DNA from 4 places in the Pseudomonas sp. NPDC090208 genome. Region 4 is predicted to be linked to each of the others. Evidence: predicted binding sites of a transcription regulator. Region 4 holds the regulator's gene; each other region holds the start of a gene.
The links. Region 4 encodes FliA, which starts transcription of late flagellar genes. Its sites were predicted from a motif close to CTAAAGTTTNNNNNNNNNNNGCCGNTAA; they were not measured.
Positions count from the first base shown of each region.

Region 1: a site for FliA is predicted at 1,454-1,481, ahead of ACIPL0_RS14390 (methyl-accepting chemotaxis protein). Genes of this name have one in related genera too.
Region 2: a site for FliA is predicted at 1,320-1,347, ahead of ACIPL0_RS30275 (methyl-accepting chemotaxis protein). Genes of this name have one in related genera too.
Region 3: a site for FliA is predicted at 1,955-1,982, ahead of ACIPL0_RS30380 (methyl-accepting chemotaxis protein). Genes of this name have one in related genera too.

Region 1 is NZ_JBIVCU010000007.1:231,757-235,969, forward strand. Features, by position in the region: gene ACIPL0_RS14385 (response regulator) at 1-1,189, opposite strand, end outside; gene ACIPL0_RS14390 (methyl-accepting chemotaxis protein) at 1,540-3,180, shown strand; gene mqo (malate dehydrogenase (quinone)) at 4,172-4,213, shown strand, end outside.
Region 2 is NZ_JBIVCU010000031.1:33,643-37,855, reverse strand. Features, by position in the region: gene ACIPL0_RS30280 (LysR family transcriptional regulator) at 201-1,121, shown strand; gene ACIPL0_RS30275 (methyl-accepting chemotaxis protein) at 1,468-3,087, shown strand; gene ACIPL0_RS30270 (class I SAM-dependent methyltransferase) at 3,249-4,187, opposite strand.
Region 3 is NZ_JBIVCU010000032.1:20,763-24,975, reverse strand. Features, by position in the region: gene ACIPL0_RS30390 (LysR substrate-binding domain-containing protein) at 1-891, opposite strand, end outside; gene ACIPL0_RS30385 (tellurite resistance TerB family protein) at 1,056-1,790, shown strand; gene ACIPL0_RS30380 (methyl-accepting chemotaxis protein) at 2,147-3,769, shown strand; gene ACIPL0_RS30375 (chemotaxis protein CheW) at 3,779-4,213, shown strand, end outside.
Region 4 is NZ_JBIVCU010000017.1:137,576-141,788, forward strand. Features, by position in the region: gene ACIPL0_RS24675 (chemotaxis protein CheA) at 1-285, opposite strand, end outside; gene ACIPL0_RS24680 (protein phosphatase CheZ) at 417-1,205, opposite strand; gene ACIPL0_RS24685 (chemotaxis response regulator CheY) at 1,225-1,599, opposite strand; gene fliA (RNA polymerase sigma factor FliA) at 1,860-2,600, opposite strand; gene fleN (flagellar synthesis regulator FleN) at 2,597-3,430, opposite strand; gene flhF (flagellar biosynthesis protein FlhF) at 3,550-4,213, opposite strand, start outside.

The DNA of each region.
Region 1 (4,213 bases), on a different contig from region 4:
GCGCGGCCACTGCCAGCGCGGCATCGGCACTGAGGAACTGTTCCATGCCTTCCAGCCGGCTCATGGCCTGCTCGGTCAGCTTGGCGGCCATTTCCGGATCGGAGTTGATCACGCTGGTGGCTTTCATCAGCCGCGCACGCACTTGCAGGCCGGCGTCGTTGGCGTGTTCCTTGGCAACATCGCCGAGAGTCTGGTTGATCTCGACCCGCGTGCGCGCATCAAAACCGCGTTCGGCGCCCTTGCTGATCAGGGCTTGCGCCAAACCGAGGTTGGTTTCCGGGTCCTTGAAGCGCGAGAACTGGCCCTGGGAAACCGCCTGACGATAGGCCCGTGAGGCGCCATCATAGTCCTGGTTTTCCAGCGCCAGCTTGCCCAGCAGATGCTGACGGCGCACGGCGTACGGTGACAGGCGCACGGCTTCTTCGAGCATCTTCTGCGCACGGCGGCGGTCGCCGCTGGCAATCAGGACATCCGCCAGACCGTCGAACAGCACCGGCATCGCCGGAAATGCACGAATGGCGTCTTCATAGACACCCTGCGCTTCGGCATGCCGACCGCGCTTGTACAGCAGCTTGCCCAGCGCCGAGTACGTCCAAGGCTGCGGGCGGTCGGCGATGATCGACTTGAGGAAGGCTTCCAGCGGCTCGTTCTGATTCAGGTCGCGCAGCGCATCGGCCTTGTAGCGCAGGCACAACGGCGCAAAACGCGGGTCCTGTTTGGTCAGGTTGACGCAGGCAGCCAGCACCTCGGCCGGTTTGCCACGGTCCAGCGCCTGCAGAATCGGCTTGAGCAGGTTCTTGCGCTGGACGATCTTTTCCAGACGCTGGGCAAGGCTGGCGCGGTTGAACGGTTTGGTCAGGTAGGCATCCGGCTCCCACTCCAGCGCACTCATGACCATCGCCTGGCTGTTTTCGGCGGTGACCATGACGAACACGCTTTCGTGGCTGATGAGCTTGTCGGTCATCAGGTCTTCGAGCACCTGCTGGCCGTTCTTCTTGCCGTCGCCCAGATTGAAATCGTGCAGGATGAAGTCGTAGCGCTTCTGCGAGCACATCTTCAGCGCCTGCTCGCCATTGTCGGCGGTGTCTACTTCCTTGACGCCCAATTCGCGCAGCATCGAGCGGACCGAACTGCGGAAATCGGAGAAATCATCGACGATCAGAAAGCTTTTTTGGTTCCACGCCAGCATCGAGATTCCTGTCAAGCGAGTAAAAATCGGCCCTCGGGCCATTACACAACGGGCTACAGCACCGTCCCACCGCCTGGTTTTCTCGGCGGTGCAGATGATAGCCAACATCAATTCGCCATCAAGTTATTTCAGGCAAACCGGGCACACTTTCGCTGCGACAAGACGCCGCTTGCCCCGGTTATCGGCTAAGCCATGGCAAAGCTTAGGCGATTACAGCAGGAAAACAGTGAAATGACGCCCTTCATCATAGTTATTTCAAAATGTGTAAAGTCCGCCTCACCCCCGCCGATACGCCGTAAAGCGGGAGCCGTCCTGCCGACTGCCTACCTTTCCGACCCCGAGTAGCCCCCATGTCCTGGCTGATCAACCTGAAACTCAAATCCAAGCTGCTGTCTGCTTTTTGTCTGTGCGCGCTGATCACCATCGTGGTGGGCGTGCTGGGACAGTCCGGTATCACGCGTCTATATGATCTGTTCCAGAACACGGTGAGCAACAACCTGCTGTCGATTGCCAAGGTCGACTCGGTCAAGGCCAACGTCATCGCTACCAACCGCGACTTCTTCAAGGTCATCGCCCTCAGCGCGCTCAAGGCCAGCCCCGACGAGATCAACTCGGCGCTGCAGTCGTTCCGCGAAAATCAGGCCCAGGCCGATACTGATTTCAGGATCTACCGTGGCACACCGCTACAGGCCGACGAAAAAGCCGCCGGTGACGATTTCGAGCGCGACTGGCAAGCCTACATTTCCGCTGCGCAGAACGCCCTCGCTGCCGTGCAGAGTGGCGACATCGAGCAGGCCGGCAAGCTGGCGGCAAACAACGTCACCCCGGTCTACCGCAAGACCATGGGCGAACTGAAGATCATCATCGAATCCAACGCCCGCCAGGCCAATGAATCCAGCGCCGCTGGCGTCGCCACCAACAGCCAGGTGAGCTGGATACTGATGGTCGGCTCGCTGATTGCGGTGATCAGCGCCATTGCTCTGGGCCTGATCGTCACCCGCATGATCACCCGCCCGATCTATCTGTCGGTGGAAAGCGCCTCGCGGGTCGCCAGCGGTGACCTGACCCAGGCCATCGTCGCCCAGGGCCAGGACGAAACCGGGCAACTGCTCAAGGCGCTGTCGCACATGCAAGGCAGCCTTAAAGGCACGGTGCAACAGATTGCCAGCGCCTCGGACCAACTGGCCTCGGCTGCCGAAGAACTGACGGCGGTCACCGACGACAGCACCCGTGGCCTGCAACGCCAGAACGACGAGATCCAGCAGGCCGCTACGGCGGTCAATGAAATGACCGCTGCCGTGGAAGAAGTCGCGCGCAACGCCGCCAGCGCCTCGCAAGTCTCGGCCCAGACCGCCACTGACGCCCTCAAGGGTCAGCAGCAGGTGCAACAGGCGGTCACGGCGATGAACACCATGACCGTGGAAATCAACGACTCGACCCAGCGCGTCGAAGCCCTGGCCGGCCAGATCCGCGACATCACCAAAGTCCTCGACGTGATTCGCGGTATTGCCGAACAGACCAACCTGCTGGCCCTCAACGCCGCCATCGAAGCCGCCCGCGCGGGTGAACAAGGCCGCGGCTTTGCCGTGGTCGCCGACGAGGTCCGCGCCCTCGCCGCCCGCACCCAGGCGTCCACCGGAGAGATCGAATCGATGATCACCCTGGTCCGCAACGGCGCCGACGAAGCCGTGCAAGCCATGGGCAAGAGTCAGGCCATCGCCGTCAACACCCAGACCCTGGCCACCGAAGCCGGCCGCGCACTGGAACGCATCAGCGAAGGCGTCAGCCAGATCAACGAACGCAACCTGGTCATCGCCAGCGCCGCCGAAGAACAGGCCCAGGTCGCCCGCGAAGTCGACCGCAACCTGGTCAACATCCAGGACCTCTCCGCCCAGACCGCCGCCGGCGCCAACCAGACCAACGCCTCCAGCCAGGAACTCTCGCGCCTGGCGGTGGCTTTCAACGGGATGGTGGGCAAGTTTACGGTTTGATCTGTGTAGGAGTGAACTTGCTCGCGATGGCGGTGGATCAGACAGTGCAGCAGTGTCTGACATGGCCCTTTCGCGAGCAGGGCTCCCTCCCACGGGTTTGAGTCAAGTCATCAAGCATCTATCGACCGGCAAAACGCTGTGCCATGTCTGGCGGTCATCCACATTTTCCGAGACCCCACCGGCCCTGTAGGAGTGAGCTTGCTCGCGATGGCGGTGGATCAGACGGTAAAGCAGTGCCTGAAATGGCCTCTTCGCGAGCAGGGCTCCCTCCCACGGGTTTGGGGTCGGGCCATCAAATGTTCATTGGCCGGAAAAACGCTGTATCGGGTCAGCCGGTCATGCGCATTTCTCAAAACCACCACAGCCCCCTGTAGGAGTGAGCTTGCTCGCGATAGCGGTGGATCAGTCAACGCAGCAGTGTCTGACATGACGCCATCGCGAGCAGAGCTCCCTCCCACAGGTTTGGGTCAAGTCATCAAGCATTTATCGACCGCCAAAACGCTGTGTCGGGTCAGCCGGTCATTCATATTTCCCGAGACCACCACCGCCCTCGTAGGAGGGAGCCCTGCTCGCGAAATCGGTAGATCAGTCAACGCAGAACCGTCTGGAACAGGCCCCTCGCAGCCACAATCGCCTACAGCCTGCGGCGGTTTGCCACCAGTGACACATTGGCGTATTGACTAAATCGCCCTGTTATTTGTCGGAAATAACATTTCAGTTATAATCGCCGCCCTCTTGCAGAAGGCCTGGACCTGATGACCGGGCGCTGCGGGGGTGTTTGCTGTTACTCAAGCTGCTGAATCCAATGACCGAATAAAAAGCCAGCGCGGAGGGACACAGAACTCAAGGTTCGTCCCATCGACCTTGAACCCTACCTCCTCGCCCTCAGGGTGCGTACCGGGCTTTCGCTCACGTCAACCGACGTGCCAGCGCCGGTTTCGCCTCGATAAAAAGCGGCAGGCGGTCAACGTTCTATCAATTGGATTACGCAATGTTGAAAACGACGAACAAGGCCCTGCTGGGTCTGGCGATT
Region 2 (4,213 bases), on a different contig from region 4:
CATCCACCCCTCTCACCTCTGACATTACCTCAGCTAAAGACACAAGCTCTGCTCGCGATGGCGTCAGCCCAGACAAAACGATGCCAACTGACTCACCCCAGAACTCACTCCCTCCAAACGCCGGCTCAAACTGTATTTGTGCCCGAAAAGGTGATAAACCAGCTATCCAGCCCCTCAATTGATACGTGGTGTAACGAGTCGTGAAACGCCATTTCGATGATATTCAACTGGGCAGCATCGAGCTGTTCTGTCTGGCCGCCGAGGCCGGGAGTTTTACTGCCGCCGCGCTGGCCGCCGGTGTCACGCCGGCAGCGGTGAGCCGTTCGATCTCGCGGCTGGAGGAGCGTCTGGGCGTGCGCATGTTTGTGCGCACCACCCGCAGCATCCGTCTGACCGAAAGTGGCCGGGTGTATTTCGAGCAGTGCAGCCACGCGCTGACGCAACTGATCGAGGCCGAGCGGCAGGTGTCCGGGCAGCAGCTCAAGCCGTCCGGCACGTTGCGCATGAGCATTCCCACCACTTACGGCCATTACCGCATCCTGCCGCTGTTGCCGGAGTTTCGTCGGCGCTATCCGGAAGTGACGGTGGACATCAACCTGAGCAACCGCAATATCGATTTCGTCGAGGAGGGCTACGACATGGCCATCCGCGTGCGCACTCAGCCGGATTCGACCCTGATCGCCCGCAAACTGGAAGACGGCGCCCTGGTGATGGTGGCAACGCCCGAATACCTGCAACGGGTGGGCACGCCGCAAACCCTTGAAGACCTGGCCGATCACGACTGCATTCAGTACGAGTTGCCCAGCAACGGCCGGCGCATTCCCTGGCTGTTTCAGGAGAACGGCCAGTTGCGCGACATTCTCGCCGAAAGTGGTTATTGCTGTTCGGACGACGTGCTGGGCGGCGTGACTCTGGCCCGCCACGGCGCCGGTCTGTTTCAGGCGTACCGCTTCGTGGTGGAAAAGGACCTGCGCGACGGCACCCTGGTCGAAGTGCTCAAGGACTACGGCGGACGCTCGCGGCCCTTCACCTTGCTATACCCCAGCAACCGCCATGTGCCACTGCGGCTGCGGGCATTTATCGATTACCTGCTGGAGTGCCGGGAAAGCTGGCAGATGTGATGCTCACCGATATGGCCCCATGTAGGAGCTGGCTTGCCCTGCGACCTGCCGCGAAGCGGCAGCAAACCCGGCTGATGCGGTGTATCAGATGTACCGCATGCGCAGGTTTTACGACGGGTTCCCCGTCGCTCGCAGGGCAAGCCAGCTCCTACAGGGGAATGGCGTTCTCAGGTGCGCTGTGCTGTTCGTCGGGCGCTGCTCAAGAAACCCTCTGCGCAGCCGAACAGAGAGAGGCAAGCCCGCCGTTTTACAGCTGAATGCAACGCGGCGGCACAGGGAAGTGACCAGCAGGCAAACCCTCCGGCCCGCATGGGCAGAGGGCAGTCCTCCCTGACGAGATTCCTCCATGTCGAAATCCCTTAAATTGCAGATTCTGGCGCTGCTCAGCGGCAGCCTGTTTCTGGTCCTGCTGATTGCACTGGCCTGTTTCCAGTTTCTCTCCAACAACGTGCAGGCCTATCGCGGTCTGCTGGAAGGTCCGTTGCAGGCCTCCCAGCTCGTCGATCAGGCCAACCTGCAATTCAAGATCCAGGTGCAGGAATGGAAAAACGTCCTGCTGCGCGGCAAACAGGCCGGTGACCGTGACAAGTTCTGGGGCCAGTTCGAAGACCAGGAACGTCAGGTGCAAGACACCCTCGGACGGCTCAGCGCGATGACAGGGCTCGACGGGGCAACCAAGACCCAGGTCGAGCGTCTGCGTGACGAGCACCGGGCGCTGGGCGTGGCCTACCGCAAGGGCCGTGATGCGTTCGTCGCGGCAGGCGGTGATCCGGTCGCCGGTGATCAGGCGGTCAAGGGCGTGGACCGCGCCGCCAGCGAGCAGATGAGCAGTCTGGTGGCGACGCTGCGCAAGCAAAGTGACGAACAGTCGCAAAGCATCAGCAGCACGGCCAGCCAAACCATCGTCGTCGGTACGCTGGTGATGCTGGTTTCGGCGTTGCTGGTGGGCCTGCTGACCCTGTGGATGGTCAACCGCAATATCGTCGGGCCCATCCGCAGCCTGATCGACTACGTCGCGCAGTTGAGCGAAGGGCGTTTCAGCGAGCGTGTCGCCGTGACCCGACAGGACGAACTGGGCCGTCTGGCCGTGGCCGCCAATACCCTGCGTGATTTTCTTGCCGACACCTTCAGCCGCCTCAAGCGCAGCACCACCGACCTGGACAGCGCTGGCGGCGAGCTGAAGGCGATTGCCGCGCTGATGGCTCAGGGTTCCCACGAACAGTTCGAGCGCACCGATCAGGTGGCCACGGCGATGACCGAGATGTCCGCCACCGCTCAGGAAGTCGCCCGCCATGCAGCACAGGCCGCGCAAGCCGCCGATGAAGCAGACCGCAGCTCGCAGGACGGCGGCAAGGTCATGAGCGCGACCATCACCGCGATCACCCGCATGCGCACCGAAATCGGCAACACCGCCACGGTCATTCGCCGGCTGGAAAGCGACAGCGAGCGCATTGGCAAGGTGCTGGAGGTGATTCGCGGTATCGCCGAGCAGACCAACCTGCTGGCGCTCAATGCCGCCATCGAAGCGGCGCGGGCAGGGGATGCCGGGCGTGGGTTTGCCGTGGTCGCCGATGAAGTGCGTACCCTGGCCCAGCGCACGGCCGCTTCGACCGCCGAAATCAACCAGATCATCAGCTCGGTGCAGACCGGTGCCGTAGACGCTGCCCAGGCCATCGAAAACGGCCAGGCGCGCAGCCAGGAAAGTGTCGATCAGGTGACGCTGGCGGGCTCGTCGTTGCAGCGCATCACCGAAGCGGTCGAAGCCATTCGCGACATGAACCGGCAGATCGCCACGGCTGCGGAAGAACAGACCTCGGTGGCCGAAGACATCTCGCGCAACCTCACCGAAATCACCGCCATCGCCACCACCAACCAGGACAACGTGCAGCGCACCCAGACCGCCAGCCGCGATCTGCATGAGTTGTCGGTGGGCTTGAACGACGTGATTTCGCGGCTCAGCGCTTAACCTGTAGGAGCTGGCTTGTCCTGCGAGCGCGCCGGGGTCGCGTTCGACGGAACTCGTCGTAAAACCTGTGCACGCGGTCTGTCTGATACACCGCGATATCCGGATTTACTGCCGGTTCCCGGCAGGTCGCAGGACAAGCCAGCTCCTACAAATGACCGTTTTCAGCTCTGCCGGAACACCAACGCCTTGAGCCCACCCTCCGGTTCGATATCGGCGAACTCAGGCGGATTCTCCAGGCGCTGCTCGAAACGTAGCGTCGGTACTTCCCGCGCCATACTCTCGATAAGGAAGTCGGCGCCCAGCGACGGATCGTTCATGCAGGCCAGCACGCAGCCGTCGGCGGTCAACAGCTCCGGCAACTTGCGCAGCACGCGCTGGTAGTCCTTGGTCAGCAGAAAACTGCCTTTCTGGAACGACGGCGGGTCGATGATCACCAGGTCGTACGGCCCGCTGTTTTTCACCTTGCCCCAGGATTTGAACAGCTCGTGGCCAAGAAAGCTGACCTTGCTCAGGTCGTGGCGGTTCAGGCGATGGTTGTCGCGACCCCGACTCAAGGCGGCGCGGGACATGTCGAGGTTGACCACAAAGTCTGCGCCGCCCTCGATGGCGGCCACGGAAAAGCCGCAGGTGTAGGCGAACAGGTTGAGGATGCGCTTGCCACCGGCCTGGGCACGCACCCAGTCGCGGCCGTAGCGCATGTCGAGGAACAACCCGGTGTTCTGCTTTCTGCCGAAGTCGACGAGGTAACGCAGGCCGCCTTCGGTCAGCGTCCATTCTTCCGGCATCTCGCCCAGCAGGGTTTCGGTCAGGCTGTCGGCCAGGTAGCGATGTTGCAGCAACAGGGTATGGGCCTGGCTGCTGCGCCAGGCCGAGGACTGCACCAGCTCCGCCAGCAGCCGCTTCAGGGCGTCCAGCTCATCGTCGGCGGGCGCCTTGAACAGCGACACCAGCACCACGCCCTGCATCCAGTCCACGGTCAGTTGTTCCAGGCCCGGCCAGCGACGGCCACGGCCGTGGAACAGACGACGGGTTTCACTCGGCGCCGGGTCGAGGGCAGCAAGCAGGTGGGTGTTCAGGGTCTGAAGGGCGTCGGTGTTCATCGAAAGGCGGCGGGTCAAGTCGGAAA
Region 3 (4,213 bases), on a different contig from region 4:
ATGCGGTTGTTCCCGGGCCACATTGAGGAACGGATCGACCAGCGACGGCCGTGCGGTACCCCGGCGCCAGGCCAGGCCGACATCCAGGGTCTGGTTGAGGTCGGCAATCGGCCGCGCTTCGATGATGTCGCCTTCCAGCGACCAGGGCCGATAGGTCATGTCTGGCTGGATCGACACGCCAAGCCCCGCGGCCACCAGACTGCGCACCGCTTCGGTGGAGGCCGTGCGCAGGCTGACGCAGGGTTGCAGACCGGCCTGGGACCAGATGCGCTGGGCGTTCACGCCCATTTCATCGACATTGAGCTGAATCAGCGGCTCACGGGCGACGTCGGCCAGATTGATGTTGTCGTGCTCCAGCAGCGGGTGCTGCGCTGGCAGCCACAGCCGGTGTGGCGAGTGGGTCAGCACCTCGGTCTGCAAGGCGTGACGGTCTTCGAGATTGGACAGGATCAGCACGCCGACATCGATCTCGCCGCTGACCAGCAAGTGCTCGATGTAGGGGCGTTCGTCCTCCATCACACGGATATCGACATTGGGGTAAGCGCGCTGAAAGCGGGTCAGCAGGTCGGCCAGGTAGTAACCGGCGACCAGGCTGGTGACGCCGACGATCAATTGGCCGGCGATCTGGTCAGTGCCCTGTTGCAGGCTGCGTTTGGCGTTTTCCACGGTGGCGAGGATCAGGTGCGCCTGACGCAGAAACTGGTGGCCCTGGTGCGTCAGGGTCATGCCCTTGGCGTGGCGGCTGAACAGGCTGACGCCGATGTCCTCTTCCAGTTGCTGGATCGCCAGGGTCAGGGTCGACTGGGAAATGAACACCGCCTGTGCGGCGGCCGAGATCGATCCGGTTTCGGCCACGGCGATGAAGTGGCGTATCTGGCGCAGGGTCATCATGACGGGGCAGTCCTTGTTCTTTTTCGAATGCTTCAAATGTATATCGCTTTTTACGATGGCGAGCCAGCTCGGTCGCAACATCTGGAAGCACACCTGAAAACCCGCATGGAAACGTTCGTCTTACCCTGCGGGTCGATCATTTGAATCATTTCCAGAGGTGTCCCATGAATACCCGTGGCTTGCTCGATCAACTGTTGAAATCCGGTCAGGACCTGCTGCAGAACAAGACCACTGGCGCGTCCGGCTTTGGCGCTCAGAGCAAGAGCGCCCAGGGTGGGCTGGGGGATCTGCTCGGCAAGGCGGGCGGTGGCAACCTGGGCAGTTTTCTCTCCGGTGCCGGCGGCGGCGCGTTGGCGGCAGGTGCCATGGGCTTGCTGCTGGGCAATAAAAGTGCGCGTAAGCTGGGCGGCAAGGCGCTGACTTATGGCGGTCTCGCCGCGCTGGGCGTGTTGGCCTACAAGGCCTATGGCAACTGGCAGGCCAATCAGGGCGGCGGCCAGCCTTCCCAGCCGCAGACCGTCGACCGTGTGCCGCCGGCCCAGGTTGAGCAGCACAGCGAATCGATCCTGCGCGCGCTGGTGGCGGCGGCCAAGGCTGACGGGCATGTCGATGAGCGTGAGCGGGCATTGATCGAGGGTGAGTTCACCCGCCTGACCGGTGATCGCGAGTTGCAGCACTGGCTGCAGGCCGAACTGAACAAACCGCTCGACCCGGCCGACGTTGCCCGCGCCGCCCACACCCCGGAAATCGCCGCCGAGATGTACCTGGCCAGCGTGATGATGGTCGACGAGGAGCACTTCATGGAGCGGGCGTATCTGGATGAACTGGCCAAGCAGTTGAAACTGCCACCAGCGTTCAAGACCGAGCTGGAAAGCCAGGTGCGCCAGGCGCAGCATTAATCCCCGCCGCTCCCTTGTAGGAGTGAGCTTGCTCGCGATGCTTTTGATCAGGCCCTGCAAACATGCCTGACACACCGTGATCGCGAGCAAGCTCACTCCTACAGTTGCAATGAAGGCATCACGATCGTGTGTTTGCCCGGTTGGAAAAGCGGCAACTCCTCACCATCAAGCCCTCCCTCAAAGCGCCGATAACCTGTCAGATATTTCCGTCATATGTGTGCGTTATTGCGTAAGTTACGTCGGAAATAGTCAGCTTTATTGGTAAGGCACTAGGCTATACTCTCGCTCGCTTTGGGCCGTCTTTCGGTCCGCTTCTTGAACCCGGTTTTACCGAGTTGAACTCTTGAGGGCTGACTGTGAAGAACTGGACGTTGCGTCAACGTATTTTGGCGAGCTTTGCCGTTGTCATCGCCATCATGCTGCTGATGGTTGTCGTGGCTTTCAATCGGCTGCTGGTGATTGAAAGCAGTGGCGACGAAGTTCGCCTCGACGCGCTGCCAGGCGTTTACTACAGCAGCACCGTACGTGGCGCCTGGGTCGAAAGTTATGTCCGTACCCAGCAGTTGCTCGCCGAAGGGGCCGGGCGCGATCTGACCAATGCCGAAGAAGACCAGTACAAGGACTTCGAGGACCGCCTGCAGGCGCAGATCGCCAACTACCAGAAGAGTATCTTCGAAGAGTCCGACCGCAACGATTTCGCCCAGTTTCTGCAACTGCGCGAGCGTTATCAGATGGTCCTCAACAACGTGCTGGCGTCTTACCAGAACGGCAACTTCGTGATGTCCCAGCGTGTGTTCACCGAACAGATGACACCGATGTGGTTCGAAGGCCGCAAGATTCTCAACGCGCTGGGCACCAAGAACAAAGTGATTGCCGACCGTGCATCCGACGCCATTCAAGCCGCCGTTTCCAGCGCCAAGATCACCCTGGGCATTTCCCTGATCATGGCCGTGCTGGCTGCTGCGGCCTGCGGCCTGTTGATGATGCGGGCGATTCTGTCGCCGATGGAGCGCATCGTGCAGATTCTGGAAACCATGCGCACCGGCGACCTGAGTGCCCGCTTGAATCTGGATCGCAAGGACGAATTCGGCGTGGTGCAGACCGGTTTCAACGACATGACCACCGAGCTGGCTGCACTGGTTGCCCAGGCCCAGCGTTCTTCGGTACAGGTCACCACCTCGGTGACCGAGATCGCCGCCACTTCCAAGCAACAACAGGCCACTGCCACCGAAACCGCCGCCACCACCACTGAAATCGGTGCGACCTCGCGGGAAATCGCCGCGACGTCCCGTGATCTGGTGCGCACCATGACCGAGGTGACGTCCGCCGCCGACCAGGCCTCGATCCTCGCCGGCTCCGGCCAGCAAGGTCTGGCGCGCATGGAGGAGACCATGCACTCGGTGATGGGCGCGGCCGATCTGGTCAATTCCAAGCTGGCGATCCTCAACGAGAAGGCCGGCAACATCAATCAGGTGGTGGTGACCATCGTCAAGGTCGCCGACCAGACCAACCTGCTGTCGCTCAACGCTGCCATCGAAGCCGAGAAGGCCGGTGAATACGGGCGCGGTTTTGCTGTGGTCGCCACTGAAGTGCGGCGCCTGGCCGACCAGACGGCTGTCGCCACCTATGACATCGAGCAGATGGTCCGAGAGATCCAGTCGGCGGTGTCGGCCGGGGTGATGGGCATGGACAAGTTCTCCGAAGAAGTCCGTCGCGGCATGTTCGAAGTGACGCAGGTCGGCGAGCAGCTTTCGCAGATCATCCATCAAGTGCAGGCGCTGGCGCCGCGGGTGTTGATGGTCAACGAAGGCATGCAAGCCCAGGCCACTGGCGCCGAGCAGATCAACCAGGCGCTGGTGCAGCTGGGCGATGCCAGCAGCCAGACTGTCGAGTCGCTGCGTCAGGCCAGCTTCGCCATCGACGAACTGAGCCAGGTCGCTGTCGGTCTGCGCAGCGGCGTTTCGCGCTTCAAGGTCTGAGTCGAGGCCATGATCGAGCATTCCGTCAAACGCAGCGCCGCGCTGGTGTCGAAGAGCAAGCTGTTTCTGCTGTTCCGTCTCGGCCCGGAGCGTTATGCGCTGGAGGCGACGGAAGTGGCCGAGGTGCTGCCGCGACTGGCGCTCAAGCCGATTGCCCAGGCGCCGCACTGGGTGGCCGGGGTGTTCGCCCATCGTGGCGCCGTGGTGCCGGTGATCGATCTGTGCGCATTGGCCTTCGGCCAGCCGGCGCAACTGCGCACCAGCACCCGATTGGTGCTGGTCAATTACCGCTTCGATGGCGAACAGCCGCCGCGCTGGCTCGGGCTGATTCTGGAACAGGCGACCGACACCCTGCGTTGTGCGGCGGACGAGTTCAAGGCCTACGGCCTGGACAACCCGCAGGCGCGCTATCTGGGGCCGGTGCGTGAGGACGAGTTGGGGCTG
Region 4 (4,213 bases):
CGCTTCCAGCACCACGTCCATGAGTTCCGCGTCGACACGGCGCTCACCCTTGCGCAGGATGTCGAACACGTTTTCGGCGATGTGACAGCATTCAACCAGCTCGTTGAGCTGGAGGAAGCCGGCGCCCCCTTTTACAGTGTGAAAACCGCGAAAAATGGCATTAAGCAGATCCGCGTCATCCGGTCGGCTTTCCAGCTCGACCAATTGCTCGGACAACTGCTCCAGGATCTCGCCGGCCTCTACCAGAAAATCCTGAAGGATTTCTTCATCGGCGCCGAAGCTCATTGGGGGTGCTCCTAAAATTAACCGTCAAACCGATCCAGGGGCTGCATCAGCGTCCGGGCACATTGCTTTCGACGAAGCATTCACGCGCCGGATCAGCAGCCACTTTCACATAGAACCTGGAATCTAAAATCTTAGAAGCCAAGGCTGGATAACAGATCGTCCACATCATCCTGACCGGATACGACGTCTTCACGTTTATCGGCATGAATCTGCGGACCTTCACCCTTGGAATGAAGTTTTTCCTGTTCTTTTTGCTGGCGGAAGTGTTCCTGATCGTGCTGGATCCCGGCAAAACGATCGACCTGGCTGGCCATCAGCACCAGCTTGAGCAGATTGCTCTCGACCTCGGTGACCAGTGTGGTCACGCGCTTGATCACCTGACCGGTCAGGTCCTGGTAATCCTGGGCCAGCAGAATGTCGTTCAGGTGGCTGGCGACCTGCTGGGTTTCGGTCTCGCTGCGCGCCAGGAAGCCGTCGACGCGACGGGCCAGATCACGAAACTCGTCGGCGCTGATCTCGCGACGCATGAAGCGTCCCCAGTCGGCACTCAAGGCGCGAGCGTCGGCACTCAGGCCGTTCATCAACGGCGTGCTCTGTTCGACCAGATCCATGGTGCGGTTGGCCGCACCTTCCGTGAGCCTGACCACGTAGGACAGGCGCTCGGTGGCGTCGGTGATCTGCGAGACTTCTTCGGCCTGCGGCATGCGCGGGTCGATCTGGAAATTGACGATCGCGCTGTGCAGCTCGCGCGTCAGCTTGCCGACTTCCTGATACAGGCCACGATCCCGGGTCTGATTCAGCTCATGGATGACCTGCACGGCCTCGCCGAACTTGCCTTGTTCAAGGCTTTCGACCAATTCCTGTGCGTGTTTCTTCAGGGTCGACTCGAAGTCACCCATCGTTGAATCTTCAGGATTCATAGCGCCCTCGCAGCGGACATCAGCTATTGACGCGCTCGAATATCTTCTCGATCTTTTCTTTGAGAACCTGCGCGGTGAATGGCTTCACCACGTAGCCGTTCACACCGGCCTGAGCGGCTTCGATGATCTGCTCGCGCTTGGCCTCGGCAGTCACCATCAGAACCGGCAGATGACGCAGACGCTCGTCGGCGCGCACCTGACGCAGCAGGTCGATGCCGGACATGCCGGGCATGTTCCAGTCGGTCACCAGGAAATCGAAGCCACCGGCCTGCAGCATCGGCAATGCGGTGGTACCGTCATCTGCTTCGGCCGTGTTGGTGAACCCCAGGTCACGCAACAGGTTTTTTATGATCCGCCGCATCGTTGAAAAGTCATCAACGATGAGGATTTTCATGTTCTTGTCCAATTCGACCTCCAAGCAGTCTTTAACGCATCCAGTTCCTGGGTGCGCGTTCAATCATTACTCTCTGAGCGGCTCTGCGAAAACGAAGGGGGATGATGACGAGAAGGGATCACGCGCACAGCGAAACAGGCCTGCAAAAACCTGATCCGACCGGCTCCTGCCTTGTCTACCGTTGCCCTCAAACGCCCTGCACAGCCGGTCTTACATACAGCACGCAGATGCCGCGAAATGCCGCCCCTGCGTTCGATGCGTTACCGCGCGCGCCACTCTCCCAACCGGCCACGCAAGCGCGCGGCGCACTGGCTGTGCAGCTGGCTGACCCGCGATTCGCTGACCCCCAGGACCTCCCCGATCTCTTTGAGGTTCAGCTCTTCGTCGTAGTACAGCGCCAGCACCAGGCGTTCACGCTCCGGCAGGTTGGCAATGGCGTCCGCCAGCGCGCTCTGGAAACGTTCGTCTTCCAGATCCCGCGACGGTTCGAGCGACTGGCTCGCGCCGTCCTCGTGCAGCCCTTCATGCTCGCCGTCCTGCAACAGGTCGTCGAAGCTGAACAGACGACTGCCCAGGGTGTCGTTCAGAATCCCGTAATATTCGTCGAGACTCATTTGAAGTTCGGCAGCAACCTCGTGATCTTTAGCGTCACGACCGGTTTTTGCTTCAATTGCACGAATCGCGTCACTGACCATGCGCGTATTGCGGTGTACCGAGCGCGGTGCCCAGTCGCCCTTGCGCACTTCATCGAGCATCGCACCACGGATGCGGATGCCGGCGTAGGTCTCGAAGCTGGCGCCCTTGGTCGAGTCGTATTTGGTCGAGACTTCGAGCAGGCCGATCATGCCGGCCTGGATCAGGTCCTCGACCTGCACGCTGGCCGGCAGACGTGCCAGCAGGTGGTAAGCGATGCGCTTGACCAAGGGGGCATAACGCTCGATCAGCTCATACTGGGAATCTTTGGATGATTTGCTGTACATGCGATAGCCACTTGCTGTCATGACACGGGCCCTGCACTGGTCTGGTGAACCAGGCGCTCAACGAAAAATTCAAGGTGGCCACGCGGATTCGCCGGCAGCGGCCAGGTGTCGACCTTCTGCGCGATGGCCTTGAACGCCAGCGCACATTTGGAACGCGGGAATGCTTCGTACACGGCACGCTGTTTCTGCACGGCCTTGCGCACGCACTCGTCGTACGGCACAGCGCCGACGTATTGCAGCGCCACGTCGAGGAAACGGTCGGTGACCTTGGTCAGCTTGGCGAACAGGTTGCGCCCTTCCTGCGGGCTCTGCGCCATGTTGGCCAGCACGCGGAAACGGTTCATGCCGTAGTCGCGGTTGAGCAGCTTGATCAGCGCGTAGGCGTCAGTGATCGAGGTCGGTTCGTCGCACACCACCAGCAGCACTTCCTGAGCCGCGCGCACGAAGCTGACCACCGATTCGCCGATCCCGGCAGCGGTGTCGATCACCAGTACGTCGAGGTTGTCGCCGATCTCGCTGAACGCCTGAATCAGGCCGGCATGCTGGGCCGGGGTCAGCTGGACCATGCTCTGGGTGCCCGAAGCGGCCGGCACGATGCGCACGCCGCCAGGGCCCTGCAACAGGACATCGCGCAGCTCACAGCGTCCCTCGATGACGTCGGCCAGGGTGCGTTTGGGGGTCAGCCCCAACAATACGTCGACGTTGGCCAGACCCAGATCGGCGTCCAGCAACATGACGCGACGCCCGAGCTCGGCCAGGGCCAGTGAGAGGTTCACTGACACGTTGGTCTTGCCGACGCCACCTTTGCCACCGGTCACCGCGATAACCTGTACGGGATGCATGCTGCCCATAGTTAATTCTTTACCTTGTCTTGCTTAGACCTAAGCCACATGTAGGGCTGCACGTTCAGTGTGTGAACAATGCCTGGCAGACCATCGATGCAGGTATATTCCTGTGTCATTTTCCCTACCTAGCCCACGCGCTTGTCGGGGCTGTGATAAAGATCCGCAAACATATCCGCCATCGCTTCCTCGCTAGGCTCCTCCTGCATCTGCACGCTGACAGCCCTGCTCACCAGCTGGTGCCGACGTGGCAAATGCAGATCATCCGGTATCCGTGGGCCATCGGTGAGATAGGCCACGGGCAATTCGTGTGTCACCGCCAGGCTCAGCACTTCGCCGAGGCTTGCGGTTTCGTCCAGCTTGGTCAGGATGCACCCGGCCAGACCGCAACGCTTGTAACTGTGGTACGCCGCTGTCAGCACCTGCTTCTGGCTGGTGGTGGCCAGGACCAGATAATTGCGCGCCTTGATCCCGCGACCGGCGAGGCTTTCCAGCTGCAGCCGCAGGGCCGGATCGCTGGCCTGCAGGCCGGCGGTGTCGATCAGCACGACGCGCTTGCGCAGCAACGGTTCCAGCGCCTGAGCCAGCGACTGCCCCGGGTCGACATGGGTCACCGGCACATTGAGGATACGCCCCAATGTCTTGAGCTGCTCCTGGGCACCGATGCGGAAGCTGTCCATGCTCACCAGCGCGATATTTTGTGCGCCGTATTTCAACACATATCGCGCCGCCAGTTTTGCCAGAGTGGTGGTCTTGCCCATGCCGGCCGGGCCGACCATGGCAATCACCCCG